2 regions of the Micromonospora globosa genome follow, and region 2 is predicted to be linked to the other one. Evidence: predicted binding sites of a transcription regulator. Region 2 holds the regulator's gene; the other holds the start of a gene.

Region 1 (12,071 bases), on a different contig from region 2:
TGACCAGACCGGCGCCGGCCAGGTCCGCGGTCAGCGCGCCGATGGTGCTGCGGTTGAGGCCGAGCGCTGTGGTCAGCTCGGCCCGCGTGGTGGCGCCGTGGACGTGTACATAGCGGAGCAATGCGCCCAGGTTCTGCCGACGGATCTCGTCCTGACTGGGGCCCGCGCGCATTGCCACTGCCATGGTGTTCCCGTACCCCGGGTCAGCGCGTGCCGGTGGCGGCGGCCCGCCGACGCGACAGCGCGTCGATGGTCGCCGCGGCGAGCAGCACCACGCCGGTGACCACGAACTTGACGCCCGAGCTGTATCCCATCAGTCCCATACCGTTGTCGATGACCGCCACCACTGCGCCACCGAGCACGGCGTCGAGGACCCGGCCCTTGCCGCCGAAGAGGCTGGTGCCGCCGATCACCGCCGCGCCCACGGCGTAGAGCAGTACGTTACTGCCCCCGGTGTTGGGGTCGACCGAGTTGGCCCGGCTGGCGGCCACGATGCCGCCGATCGCGGCCATCGAGGAGCAGATGATGAACACGGAGATGCGGATCCGGTCGACGTTGATGCCGGCCCGGCGGGCCGCCTCGGCGTTGCCGCCGACCGCGTAGATGTGCCGCCCGTAGCTGGTGCGCTGGAGCACGAACGTCCAGACGACGAGCAGGATCGCGATGATCGGCACCACGATCGGCACGCCCTTGAGCGAGACGACGAGCACGTTGCGGCTGCGCTCCAGGTTGAGCACGTAGACCGCCACGCCGAGGATCACGGCCAGACCGGCGATCCGCGCGGCGACCACCGCGATCGGATCGGTGAGCAGGCCGCGGGCGGCACGGTTGCGGTGCCGCAGCAACTGCACGGCCGCGTACCCGACGACGGCGACGGCAGCGAGCGACCAGCCCAGCACGGGCGAGAGGTTGCGGTTGGCGATCGCCACGAGCACGTCGTCCCGGACCGCGATGTTGGCGCCCTCGTCCATGAGCGTCAGCACCACGCCCTGGAAGGCCAGGAACCCGGCGAGCGTGACCACGAAGGAGGGGATGCCGACCTTGGCGACCAGCAGGCCCAGCACGGTGCCGATCACCACGCCGGTGACGACGGCGGAGAGCACCGCCACGTACCAGGGGTAGCCGAGCACTGTCACCACGTTGGCCAGGATCGCGGCGCAGACGCCGCTGGCGAAGCCGGCGGAGAGGTCGATCTCGCCGAGCAGCAGGACGAAGACCAGACCCATCGCGATGAGCGTGACCGCCGCGCCCTGGGTGAACAGGTTCGCCAGGTTGCCGGCGGTGAAGAACGACGGGCGGGCGATCGAGAAGCCCACCGCCAGCGCCACGAGCATGACCACAGCGGGGAGCGCACCGATGTCGCCGCCGCGTACCCGGCGCCAGTAGTTGTTCACGTGGCTGCCGACGGTCGGTGTCGGGGTGACGCCGGCCGGGCCTTCCTTCTTCACGACGATGGCGGTCATCGGACGGCTCCTGGAGTGGTGTCGGCGGGCGCGGCGCCGTTGCCGCCCGGCTCGCCGGTGAGGCCGAGGCTGCCGGAGCGGCCGGCGGTGATCAGCTCGACCACCTGCGAGTGGGTGATGTCGGTGGTCTTCACCTGGGCGACCATCTGGCCGAGGTAGAGCGCGGCGATCCGGTCGGATACGGCGAAGACGTCGTTCATGTTGTGCGAGATCAGCACCACGGCCAGGCCGTTGTCGGCCAGCCGGCGGACCAGCTCCAGCACCTGGGCGGTCTGCGCGACGCCGAGTGCGGCGGTCGGCTCGTCCAGGATGACGAGCCGGCTGTTCCAGAGCACGGCCTTGGCGATGGCCACGGTCTGCCGCTGGCCGCCGGAGAGGCTGGCCACGTGCTGGCGCAGCGACTTCACGGTGCGCACGCTCAGGCCGGCGAGCGTCTCGGCGGCCATCTGCTCCATGGTCGGCTCGTCGAGCACGATGCCGCTGCGCTTCTCCCGGCCGAGGAACATGTTCTGCACGATGTCGAGGTTGTCGCAGAGCGCGAGGTCCTGGTAGACGACCTCGATCCCGAGCGCGGCGGCGTCCCGAGGGCTGTTGATGGTCACCGGGCGGCCGTCGAAGACGAACTCGCCGGCGTCGGTGGGGTGGATGCCACTGATGCACTTGACCAGGGTCGACTTGCCGGCGCCGTTGTCGCCGACCAGCGCGGTCACCTCGCCGGCGTGCGCGGCGAAGGCGACGTCACGCAGCACCTGGACGGGACCGAAGCTCTTGTCGATCCCGCGTAGCTCCAGCAGGGGGGTTGCGGACACGGGGTTCTCCTTTGGGCGGAGGGAGGTCTCGGATCCCGTCCGGCGCGGGCGCCGCCCGGCACGGGAAACCCCGTGCCGGGCGGCGCCGCCTGAGGCGGGTGGGTCAGCTCACGCCGGCGTCGGTGCAGAGCTTCGCGAAGGCATCGGTGCAGAGCTCTTCCTTGGTGACGTATCCGTCGGCCACCACGTCCTTGACGTTGTCCTTGTAGATGGCCTTGGGCTCCAGCAGCACCGACGGCACGTCCCGGCCGCCCTCCGGGTCCTTGACCGTCTGGCCGGTGTCCTTCCGCTCACCCTTGGCGAGCGCGATGGCCAGCTCGGCGGCGGCGTCCGCCTCCTTCTTGACCGCCTTGTAGACAGTCATGCACTGGTCACCGGCGAGGATGTTCTGCAGGCCCTCCTTGGTGGCGTCCTGACCGGTCACCGGAACCTTGCCGTTGAGCTTGTTCTTCTTCAGCACCGAGATGGCCGCGTTGCCGAGACCGTCGTTGGCGGCGAGCACGCCGTCGATCTTGCCGCCGGCCTTGGTCAGCTGCTGCTCGAAGATCGTGGCGGCCTGCGCGTTGTCCCAGGCCGGCACCGAGTCGTCGGCGACCTTGGTGTACTCCTTCGAGTCGAACTTCGGCTTGAGCACCGAGTCGTACCCGTTCTTGAACAGGGTGGCGTTGTTGTCGGTCGGCGAGCCGTTGAGGTACGCGATCGACGGGTTCTTGACGCCCTTGTCGGTCAGGCACTTGCTCAGGCCCTCGCCCTGGAGCTTGCCGACGGCCTCGTTGTCGAAGCTGACGTAGTACTGGGCGGAGCCGCCCAGGGTCAGCCGGTCGTAGTCGATGGTCGCGACGCCCTGCGACTTGGCCTTGTCGAGCACGGCCTTGCCGGTGCCGGAGTCCAGGTTGACGATCATCAGGACGTTGACGCCGTTGGTGATCATCTGGTCGGCGATGGTCTGGAACGCGGTCTTGTCGTTCTGCGCGTTCTGGATGTCGGACTCGACGCCGGCCGCGTCGAACGCCGCCTTGAGGTACTTGCGGTCCGCGCCCTCCCAGCGGGCGGAGGACTTGCTGTCCGGCAGGATCACGCCGATCTTCGGCTTCTTGGCGTTGGAGCCGCCGGCCTCGTCGGAAGAACCGCCGTTGTCACCGCAGGCGGCCATGCTGCCGGTCGCGAGAAGACCGACGGCCGCGAAGGTGAGGAAGCCCTTGCGCATGTGCAGGGTCCTTTCGGAGGTGGGGGAGTGGTGATGTTTTGTTGTGCCCGGCAACGTATTCCCCGCTTCCCATGCGCCGCAAGACTGCCGAGGTCAGAAGTTTGTTGGCGGCGGTAACAATTCAGCAACGCGGTTGTCACCCGCGGGACACCGCCGGGAGAGCGCGTTCCGGAAACGCTCCCACACGTACCGTCACGAGCCGCTCAGGCAGTGGCGATCGACGCCGTCGTCGCCCCGGTCAGCGCCACCAGATCCGTCGGCGCGAGCTGCACCTGCAACCCCCGGCGACCCGCCGAGACGTACACCGTCGGGTGCGTCAGCGCGGAGGCGTCGATGACAGTCGGTAGCCGCTTGCGCTGCCCGAGCGGGCTGATGCCGCCGCGGACGTATCCGGTCGCCCGCTCCGCCGTCGTGCGCTCCGCCATCGTCGCCCGCTTGCCGCCGGCCGCGGCGGCGAGCGCCTTCAGGTCCAGCTCGCCGGTCACCGGCACCACCGCCACCGTCAGCCCGCCGTCGACCTCGGTGACGAGCGACTTGAACACGCGCTCCGGCGCCACGCCGAGCGCGGTCGCCACGAGCGCACCGTAGTTCGGCGCGTCCGGCGAGACGTCGTAGGTGTGGGTGCTGTGGGCGATCTTCCGCTTGCTCAGCAACGCGATCGCCGGAGTGCCAGGGCCCGCCACGGGCTCAAGCTAACCCGCGCGCCGCGACACCGCGAGCCGGAAACGTGAGCCGGGGTCAACCGCCGGGCGGAACCGGCCGGCAGACGAGCACAGTGGGGTCGCCGGCCACCCGGGTCAGCGCCAGACCGGCCGCCTCGTCACCGGACAGCCGCAGGTCGCGGCGCAGCTTCTCCGGCTCCAGCGCCGAGCCGCGCTTACGGATCTCGACCCGGCCGACGCGCCGCTCCCGCAGCAGGGCGCGCAGCCGCTTCAGCGAGAACGGCAGCACGTCGGTGATCTCCAGGCAGCGGGCGAACGGGGTGGGCCGGGCCTCGTCGGCGTACAGGTAGGCGATCGACGGGTCGGCGAGCGTGGCGTCGAGGTCGGCGGCCAGCTCGGCGGCCAGGTGTGCGCGCACCACGGCCGGGTCCGGGTCGTAGAGGAACCGCCGCACCGGTCCCACCGGCGCCTCCTGCGCACCGGTCCCGGTGAGGTGATAGGAAGGGACCCTTTTACTACCGGAGGCGTTAAGAAGGGGCCCTTCCTTCTCGCGCAGCAGGGTGGCGCGGCGTGGGACCTCGGCCAGCTCGCCGCACCAGAGCGCGGCCTCGACCAGGTCGCCGTCCACGCTCACCCACTCCGCCTCGGCGCCGGCCGGGATCAGCGCGTGGTCCAGCCCGGGCGCCACCTTCACCACCGTGCGCGGCACGCGTGCGGCCAGGCCGGTGACGAAGTCCCACGGCGGCGAGTAGGCGTTCGGGTCGAACACACGCCGCCCGGTGCCGGCCCGCCGCCGCGCCGGATCGCAGAACACGGCGTCGACCCCTGTCGCGTCGAACGCCGTGGCGTCACCGCGCTCGACAGTCACCAGGTCGGCCAGCCCGGCCGCCTCGGCGTTCGCGGCCGCCATCGCGGCGGTCACCGGGTCGGCCTCCACCGCGTACACCCGGATGCCGGCGCGGGCCGCGGCGAGCGCGTCGGCCCCCAGCCCGCACCCCAGGTCGGCCAGCGTGGTCACACCCGTGGCCCGCAGCCGCGCGGCGCGCCGGTCGGCGACCGCGCGGCGGGTGGCCTGCTCCAGCCCGGCCCGGGTGAGGAACATCCCGGCCGCCGCCGCGCCGAACTTGCCGGCGGCCCGGCGGCGCAGCTCCGCCTGGGTGAGTGCGGCCGCCGCGAGCCCGCCGGGAATCCCGGCCGAACGCAGCGCGGCCGCCGCCGCCAGCGGGTCGCCGCCGGCCACCCGTTCGGCCGCGGCGAGCGCGGCCGACCCCTCGGGGGTACGCAGCGCGGCGAGCTGGTCGAGATCCACGCGCTCATTCTCCCGGCCCGGTTCCGGCGCGACACGGAGGGCGACGCGTTGGCACTCTCCTTGACGGAGTGCTAGCCGAGGAATAACCTGCGATTAGCACTCTCACCCTGAGGGTGCCAACGCCCGAGCCTCGTGCCCGGGGGTTGAGCGCCAGGCGGACCGGCACCCGCGACGACGGCCCCGCCCGGTGGCATGTGGCAGATTGACGCTGGTCGGCATGCCGGCCGGCAACGACACCAAGTACCCGGGAGGGTATGCCCGTGACTACCGCGACCAAGGTTGCGATCAAGCCGCTCGAGGACCGCATCGTGGTCCAGGCGAACGAGGCCGAGACCACCACCGCCTCGGGCATCGTGATCCCCGACACCGCCAAGGAGAAGCCGCAGGAGGGCACCGTCCTCGCTGTCGGCCCGGGCCGGATCGACGACAAGGGCAACCGCGTGCCGATCGACGTGAAGGTCGGCGACACCGTCCTCTACTCGAAGTACGGCGGCACCGAGGTCAAGTACGCCGGCGAGGAGTACCTGGTGCTCTCCGCCCGCGACGTCCTCGCGGTCATCGAGAAGTAAGCAACCGATCAGTGTCGTTGCCCCGGTCCGGCTCGCCGGGCCGGGGCGACGTCGCTTCGAAGGGATACTGATGGCGAAGATCCTCAGCTTCTCGGACGACGCCCGGCACCTGCTCGAGCACGGTGTCAACGCCCTCGCGGACGCGGTGAAGGTCACCCTCGGCCCGCGCGGGCGCAACGTCGTCCTGGACAAGAAGTTCGGTGCGCCCACGATCACCAACGACGGCGTGACCATCGCCAAGGAGATCGAGCTCACCAACCCGTACGAGAACCTCGGCGCGCAGCTGGTCAAGGAGGTGGCGACCAAGACCAACGACGTCGCCGGCGACGGGACCACCACCGCCACCGTGCTGGCCCAGGCCATGGTCCGCGAGGGCCTGCGCAACGTGGCCGCCGGCACCAACCCGACCGGCCTGAAGCGGGGCATCGACGCGGCGGCCGCCAAGGTCTCCGAGGCGCTGCTCGGCAAGGCCGTCGAGGTCGCCGGCAAGGAGTCGATCGCGCACGTCGCGACCGTCTCCGCGCAGGACGCCGCCATCGGCGACCTGATCGCCGAGGCGATGGAGAAGGTCGGCCGCGACGGCGTCATCACCGTCGAGGAGGGCTCCGCGCTCACCACCGAGCTGGAGGTGACCGAGGGTCTCCAGTTCGACAAGGGCTTCATCTCGCCGAACTTCGTCACCGACCTGGAGGCGCAGGAGGCGGTCCTGGAGGACCCGTACATCCTGATCACCACCCAGAAGATCTCGGCGATCGAGGAGCTGCTGCCGCTGCTGGAGAAGGTTCTCCAGAACAACAAGCCGCTGCTCATCGTCGCCGAGGACGTCGAGGGCCAGGCCCTGTCCACGCTCGTGGTCAACGCGCTGCGCAAGACCGTCAAGGTCTGCGCCGTCAAGGCCCCCGGCTTCGGCGACCGCCGCAAGGCGATGCTCCAGGACATGGCGATCCTGACCGGCGCCGAGCTGGTCGCCCCGGAGCTGGGCTACAAGCTCGACCAGGTCGGCTTGGAGGTGCTCGGCACCGCCCGTCGCGTCGTGGTCGACAAGGAGAACACCACAGTCGTCGACGGTGGCGGGCAGGCCTCCGAGGTCGCCGACCGGGTCGCGCAGATCCGCAAGGAGATCGAGGCCTCCGACTCCGAGTGGGACCGGGAGAAGCTGGCCGAGCGGCTGGCGAAGCTCTCCGGCGGCATCGCCGTGATCAAGGTCGGCGCGGCCACCGAGGTCGAGATGAAGGAGCGCAAGCACCGCATCGAGGACGCCATCGCCGCGACCAAGGCCGCGGTCGAGGAGGGCACGGTCCCGGGTGGCGGTGCCGCCCTGGCCCAGATCCTGCCGGCGCTCGACGACGACCTGGGCTTCACCGGTGACGAGAAGGTCGGCGTCTCGATCGTGCGCAAGGCGCTCGTCGAGCCGCTGCGCTGGATCGCCCAGAACGCCGGCCACGACGGCTACGTGGTGGTGCAGAAGGTCGTCGCCCAGGACTGGGGTCACGGCCTCGACGCCGCCACCGGCGAGTACGTCGACCTGGCCAAGTCCGGCATCATCGACCCGGTGAAGGTGACCCGCAACGCGGTCAGCAACGCCGCCTCGATCGCCGGCCTGCTGCTCACCACCGAGAGCCTCGTGGTGGAGAAGCCGGCCGAGCCGGAGCCGGCCGCCGGTGGCCACGGCCACTCGCACGGTCACGGCCACCAGCACGGCCCGGGCTTCTGACCCGACCGCACGGCCCGACGTCAGGGCACACCGCCGACCCGGTGGTGTGCCCTGACGCGTATGCCCTTACGGAACGCTGACGACATTGGCAGCCGGGCCGGCGGGTCGACCAGACTGGACGCCGTGAGCACCCTCTCCCGCCGCCGCGCGGCACTGGCCGGTGTCGTCGCCGCCGTGGTGGCACTCGGCACCGCCGAGCCCGTGGCGGTCCTGACCGGTCCCCGGTCCGCGCCGCTCGTCGCCGTCGGCGGACTCGTCGTCGACCTCGTACCCGAGCCGGTCAAGCAGTTCGCCATCGACGTCTTCGGCACGTACGACAAGATCGCCCTGCTGGTCGGGACGGCGCTGCTGCTGGCCGCCTTCGGGGCGCTGCTCGGCCTGGCGGCGGCCCGGCGGCTGGTGATCGGCCTGGCCGGCGTCGCCGCGTTCGCCGTGCTCGGCGTCGCCGCCGCGCTGACCCGGGCCGGCGCTGACGCGTTCGACGCGCTGCCCTCCCTGGTCGGCGGCGGACTCGGCGCGCTGACGCTCTGGGCGTTCGTGGCCGGACCGCTGGGCGCCGGCCCGGCACGCCGGGAGCAGGCCGGGCGCGACCGGGCCGACGCGGCGGACCGGCCGCCGTCGGCGCCGCCTCCGGCGGTCGCCGCGCTCGCGGGGGAGGAGAAGACCCCGGGCGGCTGGGAGCCGGTACGGCACGACGACGACGCGGAGTCGCGGCGGCGGTTCCTGCGCGGCGCCGGGCTGCTCACCGGCGCTGCGGCGGTGGCCGGGCTGGGCGGGCACTGGCTGGCCGGGCGGCGCGGCGTGTCGGCGGCCCGGGAGGCGGTGACGCTGCCCGCCCCGGCCGCGCCCGCCCCGCAGGTGCCGGCCGGAGCCGACCTGTCACTGCCCCGGCTCGCGCCGTACGTGACGCCGAACCGGGAGTTCTACCGGATCGACACGGCGCTGGTGGTGCCGCAGGTGGACCCGGCCACCTGGCGGCTGCGGATCCACGGGCGGGTGCGCAACCCGATCGAGCTGAGCTTCGACGACCTGCTGGCCCGCCCGATGGTCGAGCGGTACGTGACGCTCGCCTGCGTCTCCAACGAGGTGGGCGGCGACCTGATCGGCAACGCGCGCTGGCTCGGCGTACCGATCAGGGAACTGCTCGACGAGGCCGGCCCGGAGGAGGGCGCGGACCAGGTGGTGGGCCGCGCGGTCGACGGGTGGACCTGCGGCACGCCCACCTCAGTGCTGCGCGACGGGCGGGACGCGCTGCTCGCGGTCGGGATGAACGGCGAGCCGCTGCCGATCCAGCACGGCTTCCCGGTGCGGATGGTGGTGCCCGGCCTCTACGGGTACGTGTCGGCCTGCAAGTGGCTCACCGAGCTGGAGCTGACCAGCTTCGCCGACTTCGACGCGTACTGGGTGCCGCGCGGCTGGTCCGCGCAGGGCCCGATCAAGACGCAGTCCCGGATCGACACGCCCCGGCCCCGCAGCCGCCCGGCCGCCGGTCCGGTGATCGTGGCCGGTGTGGCGTGGGCGCAGCACCGCGGCATCCGTCGCGTCGAGGTACGCGTCGACGGCGGCCCCTGGCAGGAGGCGACGCCGGCCCCGGCGGTGTCGGCGGACACCTGGGTGCAGTGGTCCTGGCGGTGGGACGCGACGCCGGGCGAGCACACGCTCCAGGTGCGGGCGACCGACACGACCGGTGAGACCCAGACGGAACAGCGCGCCCCGGTCGCCCCGGACGGCGCGACCGGCTGGCACACAGTGCGGGTCACGGTCACCTGACGACCGCCCCACCCCGAAAGATCAACACCAGTTCCCCGAAGTGGTGGCATCAGAGGCTCCGCGATATGGCCATTTCGCCGAGCTGGTGTTGATCACGCGGGGGCCGGGGCGGGACGACACGACGCCGCGCCCCGGGGGTCCGGGGCGCGGCGTCGGGGGTCGTGAAGCCGGTCAGGCGACCTTGCGCTGGTCCGGCACGGCGGTGTTGTGCGGCCGGCCGAGGCGCGCCTCCAGCCGGGCGATGTCCACCTTGGTCTGCCGGCGGTCGGCCAGGTCCTCCCAGCCGAGGGCGAGCAGCCGCAGCCGCTCGGACTCGCTGAACCCGCCCCAGACGCCGTACGGCTCGCGTACGGAGAGCGCGTGGGCGGCGCACTCGGCGCGTACCGGGCAGGCACGGCAGACCGACTTGGCACCCATCTCGCGGCGCAGCCGGGAGGAGCCGCGCTCGCCGTCCGGGTGGAAGAACTGCGCGCTGTCGCGGCCACGGCAGGCTCCGAGCCGCTGCCAGTCCCAGAGCTCGTCGATCGGTCCAGGCAGCCTACGTACGTTCGACATCAGCACCCCTCCTCCCGCGCGGCACCGCGGAGAATGTTCGTTGCCAGCTACCGGGCGGCGGTCCGCGCGGGATGCCGGTTCCGGATGAACCCCTCGGTACCCGAGCGGTCCGCGGCTCACACATCTGTGATCGAAAACCTCGGACACTCGGCGGCATATGCCCCATCTGTCGGAAAAGTTCGGATGATTGCCCGGAACCCCCTCCCGAGCCCACCTCCGCATGGTCTGCTCTGAGTCGGAGAGGAGACCACTGTGCGTAGTGTTCTTGTGTGCGTTCGGACACCATTGGCGGCCCAGCATCTGACCTCCGCGGCGGCGCGGCTCGGGCTGTCCGGCGTCGTCCGGACGGCCGTCTCCGATCCGGAGGTGATGTTGCGGCTCGCCGAGCGCCCGGTGGACGTGGTGCTCGCCGACACCGCCCTGACCCGTCCGGACAGCGCCGGCTTCGTCCGGCGGGTGCTGGCCCGTGCCCCGCAGGCTGCGGTGCTGCTGCTCGGCGCCGAGGAGTCGGAGTCGGCGGCGGCCACCATCAGCGCCGGGGCGCGCGGACTGATCCAGAACGCCGACCACGACCTGACCAGCGCGGTCGCCAAGGCGCTGCTGCTGCTCTCCGCCCCCGGGCGGAGCAACAGGCACCGGGTGGCGGACACCGCCCGGGACGCGGCGGCTGTGGGCGGGCCGACCCGGCCGGCGGCGCCGGGGCGTACCCAGGGTGGGCCCGGCTGGCCGGCGACGGCGCCGGTGGACGCGGCGGGCCTGCCCACAGTGGTGCCCGTGCAGCGGGGTGAGGACCCGGACGACCCGGCGGCGGCCGACGGCGCGGAGGCGCCCCGGCCCGGTGCGGCCCAGCGGCCGGCGCGGTCGCCGCGCAGCGCGATCGGGCTGACCGAGCGGGAGCTTCAGGTGCTGCTCGGCATGGCCGAGGGCAAGAGCAACGCGGAGATCGGGCGGGAGCTGTTCGTCTCCGAGGACACGGTCAAGACGCACGCCCGGCGGCTGTTCCGCAAGCTCGGCGCGCGCGACCGGGCGCACGCCGTGGCGGCCGGGTTCCGGGCCGGCCTGGTCGCCTGACCCGCGCGGGGATCACTCCTGCGCGGAGTCGTCGGTGCCCTCGGTGAGCGTGTCGTGCACGCCGTCGGCGTAGCCGCGGGCGTAGTCCCAGCTCACGTAGTGGTCCGGGTCGGGGTCGTAGGCCGGCTCGTGCACCCGGGGACGCCCCGAGTTGAGCAGGTGGCGCAGGTTGCCGCGCAGCAGGTCCCAGTCGAAGTAGTGCGGCTCGCGGCAGTCTTCGCACTCGATCACCAGGCCGCGCACGCCGATCGGCTGGAGCAACGCCTGGTAGATCTCCAGATCGGCGAGATCCTCCAGGACGTCCTGGCGCTCGACCTCGCTCAGCGGGTCGAGCGCGTCGTCGTCGCCGGGATCGTGCAGGCCGGCAGCCGGATCGGCCGGGTCGCCGTTGAACGGGTCGATGGGCTCGTCGTGCACCCCTTCACCGTAGACCCCGCGCCGCAGGAAAGCCCGCCCCAGCCCGTGCTGTGGCCCGGCCTACCCTCGGGCCCGCCGCTTCCCGGGCGCGGACGGGCAAGTGGGTACGATGAGGCGACGCGCCGTCACCAGGCGCCTGCCGGTGCCCCCGCGCGCCGCCTCGCTGCAGCCCGTACGACCAGCTCAGGGGAGCAATCGTGGAGAATTCGCCCAGCACCGAGATCCCGGCCGGCACCGACGGCGGGGAGTTGGGTGGCCATCTGCCCGAGCTGCCGGCCGGTTCGGCCCGGGTGGTGCCGCTCGGGCTGACCTTCGACGACGTCCTGCTCCAGCCGGGCGAGTCGGACGTCGTGCCCAGCCGCGTCAACACCCGCACCCGCCTCACCCGCAACATCGAGCTGACCGTGCCGCTGCTGTCCAGCGCGATGGACACCGTCACCGAGGCGCGGATGGCGATCGCCATGGCACGCCAGGGCGGCATCGGCGTGCTGCACCGCAACCTCTCCGTCGAGGACCAGGCGCTCC
Region 2 (12,071 bases):
CGGGTCGAGCATGTCGTGCAGCGCGTCGTAGAGCGGGCGCAGGTAGGGGTCGATCTTCTCGTTCAGGGTGCCGGGCAGGAAGCCCAGCCGCTCCCCCGCCTCGACCGCCGGCCGGGTCAGGATGATCCGGTTGACCTGCTTGGCCTGGAGCGCCTGCACGGCCTTCGCCATGGCCAGGTACGTCTTGCCGGTACCCGCCGGGCCGATGCCGAAGACGATGGTGTGGGCGTCGATCGCGTCGACGTACTTCTTCTGCCCCAGCGTCTTGGGACGGATGGTGCGGCCGCGCCGGGAGAGGATGTTGAGTGTCAGGACCTCGGCGGGCCGCTCGGCGCCGCCCTGTTCGAGCATGCCGACGGTACGCCGTACCGCGTCTGTGGTCAGGGTCTCGCCTTTCTCGATCAGTTCGAGCAGCTCACTGAAGAGACGCTCGGCGAGGGCGTTGTCGGCGGGGGCGCCGGTGATGGTGATCTCGTTGCCGCGGACGTGGACGTCACTGTCGATCGAGCGCTCGACGAGCCGCAGGATCTCGTCGCCCGCGCCGAGCAGGTTCACCATGATCTTCTGGTCGGGGACCGTGATCCTGGTCTGCACACGCGGCGTGCCGGGAGGTGGGGTGCCGGTCATAGGTCGGGCCGTCGGGCCCTGCGCCACCTGCTCTCCGCTTCTCGGGCGCCGGGCCCTGCCGGCGCGGCGTTCGGTTACCTCCATCGTATCGGGTCGGCACCGTACGCACCGCGCCCATTTCCGGTGGCCGGCGGTCAGTCGCCGGCGCGGAAGTCGTACCCGTCGAAGGTCTCCTGGGTGCGGGTGAAACGGTAGGTCGCCCAGTGCATCCGGACCACCACGCCCCGTTCGTCGCGGGTCAGCCGCAGCAGCTCCCCCACCTCGCGGCCGGAGACCGTGCGGAACACGTCCGGCCGGTCCGGCAGCGGCGCGAACACCGCCGGCGGCTTCCCGGCCGGATCGTCCGCGCCACGCGCCCGCAGCGTCCCGTCGTGCCAGGAGAAGACGTACTCGAAGCCTTCGCCCCACCAGCGGCCCGGCACGCCACGCAGGTGGTCGGGCGCGGGCGGGCCGGGACGCCACGGCTCGATCTCCGCCGGGTCGTGCTCGGCGGCGGCGGCGAGCAGCCGGTGTGACAGGTCGAACACCTCCACGCCGGTGCCGGACGAGCCGAGCACCGCGACGCCCATCGCCCCGGCGGTGCCCTGCCCGCCGCGCCGCCCGTAGACAGCGGCGAGGAATCCGGGCATCGCGCCGTCGTGACCCACGTGGATCACCCGGTCCGCCTGCGGGACCAGGATCAGCCCCAGCCCGAAGCCGGCCGACCAGACCGACTCGTCGGTGGGCGTGAGCGGCCAGCGCATCTCCTCGACAGTCGTCGCGGCGAGCACCGCGCCGTCCGGGTCCACCGCCGCCGGGTCGGCCAGGAACGCGGCCCAGCGGGCCATGTCCGTCGCGGTGCTCCAGAGCTGCGCGGCGGGGGCCACCGCGCCGAAGTCGGCGGGTGGTTCCGGGTGGGCCTCGTCGGAGTACGCGTCGACCAGGAACCCGGTCGCGGCACGCTCGGTCGGGTACGGGCCGGTGGCGGTCAGCCCGAGCGGGGTGAGCACCCGGTCGGCCAGCACCTCGGCCCAGGTGCCGCCGCGCAGCCGGGCGACCGCCTCGCCGAGCAGCGCCAGGCCGAGGTTGGAGTAGTGGAAGCGGCGGCCGGTGGGCAGCACCCGCTCGACCCGGGCCAGGTCGGCCAGCAGCTCGTCGACGGCCGGGGCGCGCAGGCTGTCCCACACGTCGCCGTGCGGCTCGCGTTGCAGGCCGGCGGTGTGCGACAGCAGCCGGCGTACTGTCGCGTCGCCGTGCGCGGGCAGGTCCAGGTGCCGCCCGATCGGGTCGTCCAGGTCGAGCAGGCCCTCGTCGCGGCACTGCATGACGAGCACCGCGGTGAAGGTCTTGGTGACCGAGCCGATCCGGAACACCGTCTCCGGCCCCAGCGGGGTGTCGTTGCCGGTGTCGCCAACGGCGCAGGTCCATAGCGGCCGGTCGGCCCGGTGCAGGGCGGCCGACACCGCCGGGATCCGCCCGGTGGCCTGCGCCTGGCGCACCATCCGGCCGAGCCGGTCGGAGACGTCGGTCATCGGCAGAGCATCGGGCCGAGCGGCGCGCCGCCGAGCAGGTGGGCGTGCACGTGGAAGACCTCCTGGCCGCCGTACGGGCCGGTGTTGAACATCAGCCGGAACCCGTCCACGGTCAGGCCCTCCTCCTCGGCGACCACGGCGGCGGTCTGGAGCACCTCGCCGGCCAGCTCGGGCGCACCCTGGGCCAGCGTGGCCACGTCCGCGTAGTGCTCCTTGGGGATCACCAGCACGTGGGTGGGCGCCTTCGGGTCGATGTCCCGGAAGGCCAGGGTGGTGGCGGTCTCGCGGACGATGGTGGCCGGAATCTCCCCGGCGACGATCCGGCAGAAGAGGCAGTCCATCGCAGCAGTGTAAGGAGGGGCCCCTGCTTAACGCCTCCGGTATGGGAAGGGGCCCTTTTTAACAGTCTGGCCCGGTGCGGCAGGATGGCCGCCATGTCGGGACGGGCGGTGCTGGTGACGGGGGCCTCGCGGGGCATCGGGCGGGCGGTGGCGCGGGCGTTCGCCGCAGGTGGAGACCGGGTGGCGATCCACCACCGGGACTCGGCCGAGCTGGCCGAGCGGCTGCGCGCCGAGTTGCCGGGTGACGGGCACGTTGTGGTCCGCGCCGACCTGGCCGACGCCGACGCGGTACGGACCATGGTGGACGAGGCGGCCCAGCGGCTCGGCGGCCTCGACGTACTCGTGAACAACGCCGGGGTGTTCGGGCCGGCCGATCCCCCGCACCCGGTCTTCGAGAGCAGCTACGAGCAGTGGCGGGCGCGCTGGCGGGAGGTGCTCGACACCAACCTCGTCGGCGCCGCGAACGCCGCCTGGTGCGCCGCGCAGCACATGCGCGAACGCGGGGGCCGGATCGTGAACGTCTCGTCCCGGGGCGCGTTCCGGGGCGAGCCGGCCAACCCGGCGTACGGGGCCAGCAAGGCCGGGATGAACGCGATGGCCCAGTCGCTGGCGGTGGCCCTGGCGCCGTACGGCATCGGGGTGGCCTGTGTGGCGCCCGGCTTCGTCGAGACCGACATGACGAACGAGCACCTGAAGAGCGAGCGGGGCGAGGCGGTACGCGCCCAGTCCCCGTTCCACCGGGTGGCCCGGCCGGAGGAGGTCGCGGCGGCGGTGCACTGGCTGGCGAGCCCCGAGGCCGAGTGGGCCGCAGGCACCATCATCGACCTGAACGGCGCCTCCTACCTCCGCTCCTGACCCCCACGCCCTCCGCGATCTTGCAGTTTCGGCCCCGACAAAGCGTCGCAAAAGGGGCGCGACACGGGCCGAAACTGCAAGATCAACGCGGAAGGGGGGCGCGGAAGGGGCGCGGCGCGGGTTACCAGTGGGTCAGGCGGGTGGCCAGGACCGTCAGGGCTGCCACGCCAGCCGTGGACGTGCGCAGGACCGACGGGCCCAGGCGGACCGTACGGGCGCCCGCGTCGGCGAACGCGGCCAGCTCGTGGTCGGCGATGCCGCCCTCCGGGCCCACCACCAGCACGATCTCGCCGGTGGCCGGCAGGTCGACTGTGGTCAGCCGGTCGTGGGCACCCTCGTGCAGCACGAACGCGCCGGCCGCACCGGCGATCCGGCGGGCCACCGAGGCGGTGGACTCGTCGGGCGCGCCGGCCACCACCGGCAGCCACGGGCGGCGGGCCTGCTTGGCCGCCTCCCGGGCGGTCGCGACCCACTTCTGCCGGGCCCGTCCGCCCCGGTCGCCGCGCCACTGCGCCACCGAGCGGGACGCCGCCCACGGCACGATCTCGTCCACGCCGACCTCGGTCATCGCCTGCACGGCGAGTTCACCCCGGTCGCCCTTGGCGATGCCCTGCACCACGACGAGCCGGGGTACCGGCGCGTCCGCGTACCCCCGGCTGGTGACCCGCAGGTCGAGCGTGCCGCGGCCGACGGCGGTGACCACCGCGGCGGCGGTGCCGCCCCGGCCGTCGGCGAGCACCAGTTCCTCGCCGGCGCGCAGCCGCTGCACGGTGGCCGCGTGGTGGCCCTCCGGGCCGTCCAGCGTCAGCGTGTCACCGGTGGGCAGCGCCTCGACCAGGAACAGCGGGGCGGACACCTCAGGCGTGCCCGTTGAAGGCGTCGCGCATCCGGGAGAAGAAGCCGCCCTGCTTGGTCAGCTCGGCGACCTCCTCGCCGCGGGTCTTGGCGAAGTCGCGCAGCATCCGCTCCTGGTCGGCGTCGAGCTTGGTCGGGGTACGCACGTCCAGGTGCACGTAGAGGTCGCCCCGGCCGGTGCCGCGCAGGTGCGGTACGCCCCGGGCGCGCAGCCGCATCGTGCTTCCGGGCTGGGTGCCGGGCTTGACGTCGACCGTCTCCTCGCTGTCCAGCGTCTTGATGGTCAGCCGGGTGCCCAGCGCGGCCGCGGTCATCGGCACGGTGACCCGGCAGTGCAGGTCGTCGCCCTTGCGGGAGTAGACGTCGTGCGGCCGCTCGTGGATCTCGACGTAGAGGTCACCGGCGGTGCCGCCACCCGGGCCGACCTCACCCTGCTGGGCCAGGCGGATCCGCATGCCGTCCTCGACCCCGGCCGGGATCTTCACCGTGAGCGAGCGGCGGGTGCGCACCCGGCCGTCGCCGGCGCAGGTCGGGCAGGGGTGCGGGATGGTGGTGCCGTAGCCCTGGCAGACGGTGCACGGCCGGGCGGAGACCACCTGGCCGAGGAAGGTCCGCTGCACCGACTGCACCTCGCCCCGGCCGCCGCACGCCTCGCACGTGGCCAGGTGGGTGCCGGCGGCGGTGCCGGCCCCGGAGCAGGTGGTGCAGAGCACGGCGGTGTCGACGGTGATCGGCGCCTCGACGCCGAACGCGGTCTCGTTGAGGTCCAGCTCCAGGCGCAGGATCGCGTCCGCACCGGGGCGGGTGCGCGGACGCGGCCCCCGGCTGCCGCCCGCGGCGCCGCCGAAGAACGCGTCCATGATGTCCTGGAAGCCGACGAACGGACCGGCGCCGCCCGGGCCGCCGGGACCGCCCATGCCGCCGCCGCCCGGGGCGAGCGGGTCGCCACCCAGGTCGACGATCTGCCGCTTCCGGTCGTCCGAGAGGACCTCGTACGCGGCGTTGATGTCCTTGAACTTCTCCTGGGCCTCCGGGTCCGGATTGACGTCCGGGTGGAACTGCCGCGCCAGCTTGCGGTAGGCGCGCTTGATCTCGTCGTCGGAGGCGTCCCGGCTCACGCCGAGAATGCCGTAGTAGTCCCTGGCCACTGCGTTAGGTGTCCTCATGTTCGTCTCGCGTCGCTCCGGTCGTCGGCCGGAACCGGCCGTCGGCCCTGACTGGTCAGTTCTGGGCCAGCAGTTCGCCCACGTAGCGTGCCACGGCCCTCACCATGGCGATATTGCCGGGGTAGTCCATCCGGGTCGGCCCGAGCACGCCGAGTCCACCGACGATCGTGCTGCCCGGTCCGTAGCCGGTGCTGACCACCGAGGCGGCCCGCAGGTTGTCGAATTCGTTCTCGTCGCCGATGAGCACCCGGGTGGTGCTCGGCTCCGTCTCGCCGATCAGCTTGAGCAGCACGACCTCTTCTTCGAGCGCTTCCAGGATGGGCCGCAGCGAGCCCTGGAAGTCGAGCAGGCCGCCCCGGGTGAGGTTGGCCTGTCCGGCCAGCGCGAGGCGCTCCTCGTGCCGTTCCACGAGCGTCTCCAGCAGCACGGTGGAGAGCGTGGTCATGGCCGGGCGCAGATGCGGCGCGGACTCCTCGACGAGCGCCTGCACCAGCGGCGGCGTCTCGGCGAGCTGGCTGCCGACGAGTTTCTCGTTCACCAGCCGGCGCAGGTCGGTCACGTCGTCGGCGGGCACCGGGGCGGGCAGCTCGACCAGCCGCTGCTCGACCCGGCCGGTGTCGGCGATCATGACGACCATGAGCCGGGTGGTGGAGATCGGCACCAGCTCCAGGTGGCGCACCTTGGAGCGGGCCAGGCTCGGGTACTGCACCACTGCCACCTGCCGGGTGAGCTGGGCGAGCAGCCGGACCGTGCGGTGCACCACGTCGTCCAGGTCGACGGCGCCGACCAGGAAGCGCTCGATCGCCCGGCGCTCGGCCGGGCTGAGCGGCTTGACCCGGGACAGCCGGTCGACGAAGAGGCGGTAGCCGCGGTCGGTGGGCACCCGACCGGCACTGGTGTGCGGCTGCCGGATGTAGCCCTCCTCCTCCAGCACCGCCATGTCGTTGCGCACGGTGGCCGGCGAGACGCCGAGCTGGTGCCGCTCGACCAGGGCCTTGCTGCCGACCGGTTCCTGCGTGGCGACGTAGTCCTCGACGATCGCGCGCAGCACGGCGAGTTTGCGGTCGTCGAGACCCATTCCCCACCTCCTGACGCACCTCGGCCGGGCCGGCACGCGGCATCCGCCGGGCGGCTGGCACTCGACTGTAGCGAGTGCCAGTCTACGTCGGCACCCCCGCCGGCGCGATGATCGCCCGACGGACCTGCGGTGCGGCCCACCACACAACGCCGCCCACCAGGGCCGAACAGCCGGTCATCGTCGGTCTGTGTCGCTCTGGTGCGAGTTGACCGGTGCCCCTACCGTGGCGACCATGACAGAACCTCCTCGCCCTCCAGGGGCAGGGGACTCCGGCCCCCAGCCCGACCCGTCGGCGCCCTACGGCTCGTCGCCGGGCAGCGAACCGCCCACCGCTCCACTGTCCGGGGCGCCGGGCACCGGCGGCTATCCCCCGCCCGGTGACTATCCGCCTCCGGGCGGCTACCCGCCCCCCGGTGGTTACCCTCCGCCGGGCGGCACGCCCGGCTACGGCGCCGGCTACCCCGCCGGTGGCGGGTACGGCCCCGCCGCGTACGCCAACAACGACGAGAAGACGTGGGCCCTGGTGGCGCACTTCGGTGGTGCCGCGGGTGTCATCGTCGGCGGCGGTCTGCTCGGCTGGGTCGCCCCGCTGATCGCGATGATGACCCGCGGTCAGCAGTCCCCGACGGTCCGCGCCCACGCGGTCGCGGCGCTGAACTTCCAGATCACCTGGGCCATCGCCAGCGTGCTCGCCTGGGTGATCACGGTCATCACCTGCGGGATCCTGTTCTTCGTCCCGATGCTGGTCTGGCTGGTGCCGCTGATCTTCGGAATCATCGGCGGGGTCAAGGCCAACGAGGGTGTGCTCTACCGCTACCCGATGACCTACAACTTCATCAAGTGACACCGCCGGCCGGCCGAGGGGGCGGCCGGCCGGTGCCGGTCACGGCAGCAGGTCGCGTACCACCGCGTCGGCCAGCAGCCGGCCGCGCAGCGTCAGCATCACAAGCCCTCGCGCGTACGCCCCGGCGTCGAGCAGCCCGGCGTCCCGGGCCCGCTCGGCGCCCGCCCGGCCGGGCTCGTCCAGCACGTCCAGCGGCAGCCCGGAGGCGAGCCGCACCCGCAGCATCACGTCCTCCATGTGCTGCTCGTCCGGGGTGAGCTGCTCCCGGGCCAGCGCGGGCGAGGCGCCCTCGGCCAGCCGGGCCGCGTACGCGCTCGGGTGCTTGACGTTCCACCACCGCACGCCGCCGACGTGGCTGTGCGCCCCCGGGCCCAGGCCCCACCAGTCGGCGCCGGTCCAGTAGAGCAGGTTGTGCCGGCACGCCGCCGCCGCCGACCGGGCCCAGTTCGACACCTCGTACCAGGAGAATCCGGCCTCGCCGAGCGCGGCCTCCGCAGCCAGGTAGCGGTCCGCCGCCACGTCGTCGGAGGGGTACGGCAGCTCGCCGCGGCGCATCCGCGCGGCCAGCCGGGTGCCGTCCTCCACGATCAGGGCGTACGCGCTGACGTGGTCCACGCCCGCGTCGACCACCTGGGCCAGCGAGGCGGCGAAGTCGTCTGCGGTCTCGCCCGGCGTGCCGTAGATCAGGTCCAGGTTCACGTGCTCGAACCCGGCGTCGCGCGCCTCCAGCGCGGCGGCGGTGGCCCGGCCCGCGCTGTGCCGCCGGTCCAGCACCGCGAGCACCCCCGGCGCGGCGGACTGCATGCCGAGCGAGATCCGGGTGTACCCGGCGGCCCGCAGCGTCTTGAGCGACTCCGGGCTCACCGACTCGGGGTTGGCCTCGGTGGTCACCTCGGCGTCGGCGGCCAGCCCCCAGACGCGGTCGATGCCGTCGAGGATCCGGGCCAGGTCGTCGGCGGGCAGCAGGGTGGGCGTGCCGCCGCCGACGAAGACCGTGTCGACCCGGGGTGGCGGCGAGTCGCCCAGCACCCGGGCGGCCAGCGCCAGTTCGGCCAGCACCGAGTCGGCGTACGTCTCCCGGCTCGCCCCGCCGCCCAGCTCCGAGGCGGTGTACGTGTTGAAGTCGCAGTAACCGCACCGGCTGGCGCAGAACGGGACGTGGACGTACACGCCGAAGCCGCGCGCGCCGACGGCGCGACGGGCGGTGGCGGGCAGCGATCCGTCGCGCGGGACGGGTTCGCCTTCTGGAAGGACGCCGGGCATGGCCACTAGTGTGCCCGGCATGACCTCTCCGGACGCTCTCGTGCGAGTCGCCACGGCCCGTGGGGTGACCACCCTCACCCTGGACAGCCCGCACAATCGCAACGCGCTCTCGACGCCCCTGATGACCCAGCTGCTGGCCGGGCTGGCCGACGCGGTCGCCGACGACGCGGTACGCGCGATCGTGCTCGACCACACCGGCCCGGTCTTCTGCTCCGGCGCCGACCTGAAGGAGACAGCCGCCGCGTACGCCAGCGGCACGGTGCCCGCCGGGATGCTCGGCGACGTGCTGGTCGCGGTGCGGGAGTGCCCGAAGCCGGTGGTGGCGAAGGTCGCCGGGCCGGCCCGGGCCGGCGGGCTGGGCCTGATCGCCGCCGCCGACCTGGCGGTCTGCGCGCAGGAGGCGACGTTCGCGTTCACCGAGGTGCGGATCGGCGTGATCCCGGCGGTGATCTCGGCGACCGTGCTGCCCCGGCTGGGCCAGCGGGCCGCCGCCGAGCTGTACCTGACCGGCGACACGTTCGACGGCCGCCGCGCCGCCGAGATCGGCCTGGTCACCGCAGCGGTGCCGGCCGACGAGCTGGACGCCGCCGTCGAGCGCTACTGCGCCTCGCTGGTGAAGGGCGCCCCGGGGGCGCTGGCCGGGGCGAAGGAGCTGCTGCGCCGGCCCGCCGGTCCCGACCTGCGGGCCGAGATCGCCGAGTTGGCCGCCCTGTCGACCGGGTACTTCCTCTCCGACGAGGGACGCGAGGGCGTCATGGCGTTCCGGGAGAAGCGTCCCGCCGCCTGGGTGCCCGCCGGAGACTGAGGTTCGCGGCGGGCCCCGCGGGAGCCGCTCCGGCCGACGCGGGGCCCGCCGGTCGGCCGAGACCCGCCGTGGCGGGTGGGACGTACGCTTGTCGGACTGTCGGGACAGGGGGTGCGGGTGCGGACGCGAGCGGCGATCGTGGCATCTGGGGTGGCGGTGTGCGTGCTGGCACTGCTCGCGGTCTACGTCGTGACCAAGCAGTTCGGCGAGCACCTGCGGCTCCCCCTGGCCAGCCGGACCTGCACCGTGAAGGCCGACGGCGAGGTGGTGCTCGGCGCCGACCAGATGGCGAACGCGGCCACCATCGCGGCCATCGGGATGCAGCGCCGGATGCCCGAGCGGGCGGTGGTGGTGGCGCTGGCGACCGCCTACCAGGAGTCGCACCTGCGCAACATCGCCCACGGCGACCGCGACTCGCTCGGCCTGTTCCAGCAGCGCCCGAGCCAGGGCTGGGGCAGCCCGGAGGAGATCCAGGACCCGCGGTACGCGGCGAACAAGTTCTACGCCGCGCTGAAGAAGGTCAAGGGCTGGGAGCGGATGCGGATCACCGACGCCGCCCAGCGGGTGCAGCGGTCGGCGTTCCCCGAGGCGTACCAGAAGTGGGCGGACGAGTCGGAGGTCCTCACCCGCGCGTTGCTCGGCCACGCGACCGGCGCGGTGGCCTGCACGGTCAGCTCGCCGCCGACGATGCGCGGGCCGGCTGCCGCCAGCGCCGTGCTGGAGAGCCTGTCGCTGGACTGGGGGCTGCCCCGGCTGGCCACTGCGACGGACCTGACCGCGCTCACCGTGCCGGCGGGCGACGACCGCAACGGCTGGCGGTACGCGCACTGGCTGGTCTCGCACGCCGACGATCACGGCGTGAAGAAGGTCCGCTTCGGCAACCTGGAGTGGACCGCCGCGCAGGGCTCCTGGGCCCGGGTGAAGGGCGACCCGGCCACCGAGGTGCGGGCCGAGGTGTTCGCCGCGGCCTGACCGGCCCGCCGGGTCAGCCCTTCACGGCTCCCGCGACGAGGCCGGAGACCATCCGGCGCTGCACCAGCAGGAAGAAGACGATCACCGGCAGGGTGAACAGCGTGGACGCCGCCATCACCGAGCCCCAGGCGGTGTCGTCCCGGCCGAAGAAGAACGTCATGGCCACCGGCAGCGTGTACTTCTGCTGGTCGTTCATGAAGGTCAGCGCGAAGATCAGCTCGTTCCACGCGGTGATGAACGAGAAGATGCTGGTGGCGACCAGGCCGGGCGCGACGAGCGGGAACAGCACCTTGCGGAACGTCTGGGCCCGGCTGGCGCCGTCGATGGCGGCGGCCTCCTCCAGTTCCTTCGGCACCGCGGCGACGAAGCCGCGCAGCATCCAGACCGCGAACGGCAGCGAGAAGGCGAGGTACGTGAGGATCAGGCTGGGCAGCGTGTTGTAGAGGCCGAGCCGCTGGATCATCAGGAACAGCGGGATGACCAGCGCCTCCAGCGGGATCATCTGCACCACCAGCAGCATGATCAGGAACGTGGTGCGCAGCTTGAACCGGAACCGGGCCACAGCGGTCGCGGCGAGCAGCGCGACCAGCCCGCTCAGCAGCACCGTCGCCAGCGCGACGAGGGCGCTGTTGAGGAAGAAGTCGGCGAACGTGACGCCCGGGATCAGGTTGCCGGTGAGGATCTCCCGGTAGTGCTCCAGCGTCGGCTCCGCCGGCACCGGCCGGGGCGTGGACGAGAAGATCTCCCGGTTGGGCTTCAGCGAGGTCGCCACCATCCAGTAGACCGGGAACGCGGCGAAGAGCGCGACCAGCAGGCCCGCGCCGTTGAGGGCGATCTTCTTCATCATTCGTCCTCCTGCCGCAGCACCATGCGGACGTACAGGGCGGTCACCACGAGCAGGATCACGGTGAGGATGACCGCGATGGCCGAGCCGAGGCCGTACTTGGGCGGTGGTGAGAACGCCTCCGCGTACGAGTAGATCGACAGCATGAACGTGGACCGGTCCTGGGTGCCGCCGGCCAGCACGAACTGCTGGGTGAAGACCTTGAAGTCCCAGATCGTGGAGAGCACCACGAGGATGCCGAAGACCGGCCGCAGGACCGGGAACGTCACCGACCAGAAGACCTTCCACGGCCCGGCGCCGTCGACCCGGGCCGCCTCCTGCAACTCCGTCGGCACGCTCTTGAGCCCGGCCAGGACGCTCACCGCGATGAACGGGAACGAGTGCCAGACCACCACGAGCGTCAGGATGGCGAAGAACAGCAGCGGGTCGTTGAACCAGCCGTACCCGGTCCAGTCGCTGCGCCCGAACAGCGCCGTCGAGAGCCCGTCCGGGAGCTTGTTGAACAGCCAGGTGACCAGGCCGCTCGTGTCGTCGAAGATCCACTTCCAGACGATGGTGCCGGTCAGCGCCGGGGTGGCCCAGGCGAGCATCACGCAGCTCGCCACGAACGTGGCCATCTTCTTGCCCAGGCGGTTGAGCAGCAGCCCGACCAGCGTGCCGAGGATCATCGTGAGCGCCACGTTGGCGAGCGCGAACAGCACCGTGTTGCGCAGCACCGTACGGAAGAACGGGTCGCCGAGGATCTGCGCGTAGTTGGCCAGGCCGACCCACGGCCACTCGCGGTCGCCGCGCAGCTGCCGGACGCTGTCCAGCTTGTGGAAGGACATCCACACGACCTGGCCGAGCGGCCAGAGCAGCAGCACGGCGATGATCGCCAGGCAGGGCAGGAGGAGCAGGTACGGAAGGTGGT

The links. Region 2 encodes HrcA, which represses chaperone genes, less so after heat shock. Its sites were predicted from a motif close to GGTTNGCACNCTCNNNNNGAGNGTGCNAACC; they were not measured.
Region 1: the regulator HrcA is predicted to act here: its motif matches at 5,542-5,572, upstream of groES (co-chaperone GroES).

Annotation. Positions count from the first base shown of each region.
Region 1 is NZ_JNZR01000003.1:238,774-250,844, forward strand. Features, by position in the region: gene IF06_RS0105580 (ROK family protein) at 1-172, opposite strand, end outside; gene IF06_RS0105585 (sugar ABC transporter permease) at 204-1,463, opposite strand; gene IF06_RS0105590 (ATP-binding cassette domain-containing protein) at 1,460-2,272, opposite strand; gene IF06_RS0105595 (sugar ABC transporter substrate-binding protein) at 2,376-3,479, opposite strand; gene ybaK (Cys-tRNA(Pro) deacylase) at 3,683-4,162, opposite strand; gene IF06_RS0105605 (THUMP-like domain-containing protein) at 4,218-5,450, opposite strand; gene groES (co-chaperone GroES) at 5,705-6,019, shown strand; gene groL (chaperonin GroEL) at 6,090-7,733, shown strand; gene IF06_RS0105620 (sulfite oxidase) at 7,857-9,503, shown strand; gene IF06_RS0105625 (WhiB family transcriptional regulator) at 9,675-10,058, opposite strand; gene IF06_RS0105630 (helix-turn-helix transcriptional regulator) at 10,311-11,129, shown strand; gene IF06_RS0105635 (DUF5319 domain-containing protein) at 11,142-11,546, opposite strand; gene guaB (IMP dehydrogenase) at 11,744-12,071, shown strand, end outside.
Region 2 is NZ_JNZR01000039.1:32,651-44,721, reverse strand. Features, by position in the region: gene IF06_RS0128280 (PhoH family protein) at 1-627, opposite strand, end outside; gene IF06_RS0128275 (serine hydrolase domain-containing protein) at 762-2,138, opposite strand; gene IF06_RS0128270 (histidine triad nucleotide-binding protein) at 2,135-2,479, opposite strand; gene IF06_RS0128265 (SDR family NAD(P)-dependent oxidoreductase) at 2,573-3,334, shown strand; gene IF06_RS0128260 (16S rRNA (uracil(1498)-N(3))-methyltransferase) at 3,456-4,190, opposite strand; gene dnaJ (molecular chaperone DnaJ) at 4,192-5,337, opposite strand; gene hrcA (heat-inducible transcriptional repressor HrcA) at 5,411-6,433, opposite strand; gene IF06_RS33330 (DUF4870 domain-containing protein) at 6,666-7,277, shown strand; gene hemW (radical SAM family heme chaperone HemW) at 7,317-8,540, opposite strand; gene IF06_RS0128235 (enoyl-CoA hydratase-related protein) at 8,560-9,345, shown strand; gene IF06_RS0128230 (hypothetical protein) at 9,457-10,317, shown strand; gene IF06_RS0128225 (carbohydrate ABC transporter permease) at 10,331-11,164, opposite strand; gene IF06_RS0128220 (carbohydrate ABC transporter permease) at 11,161-12,071, opposite strand, start outside.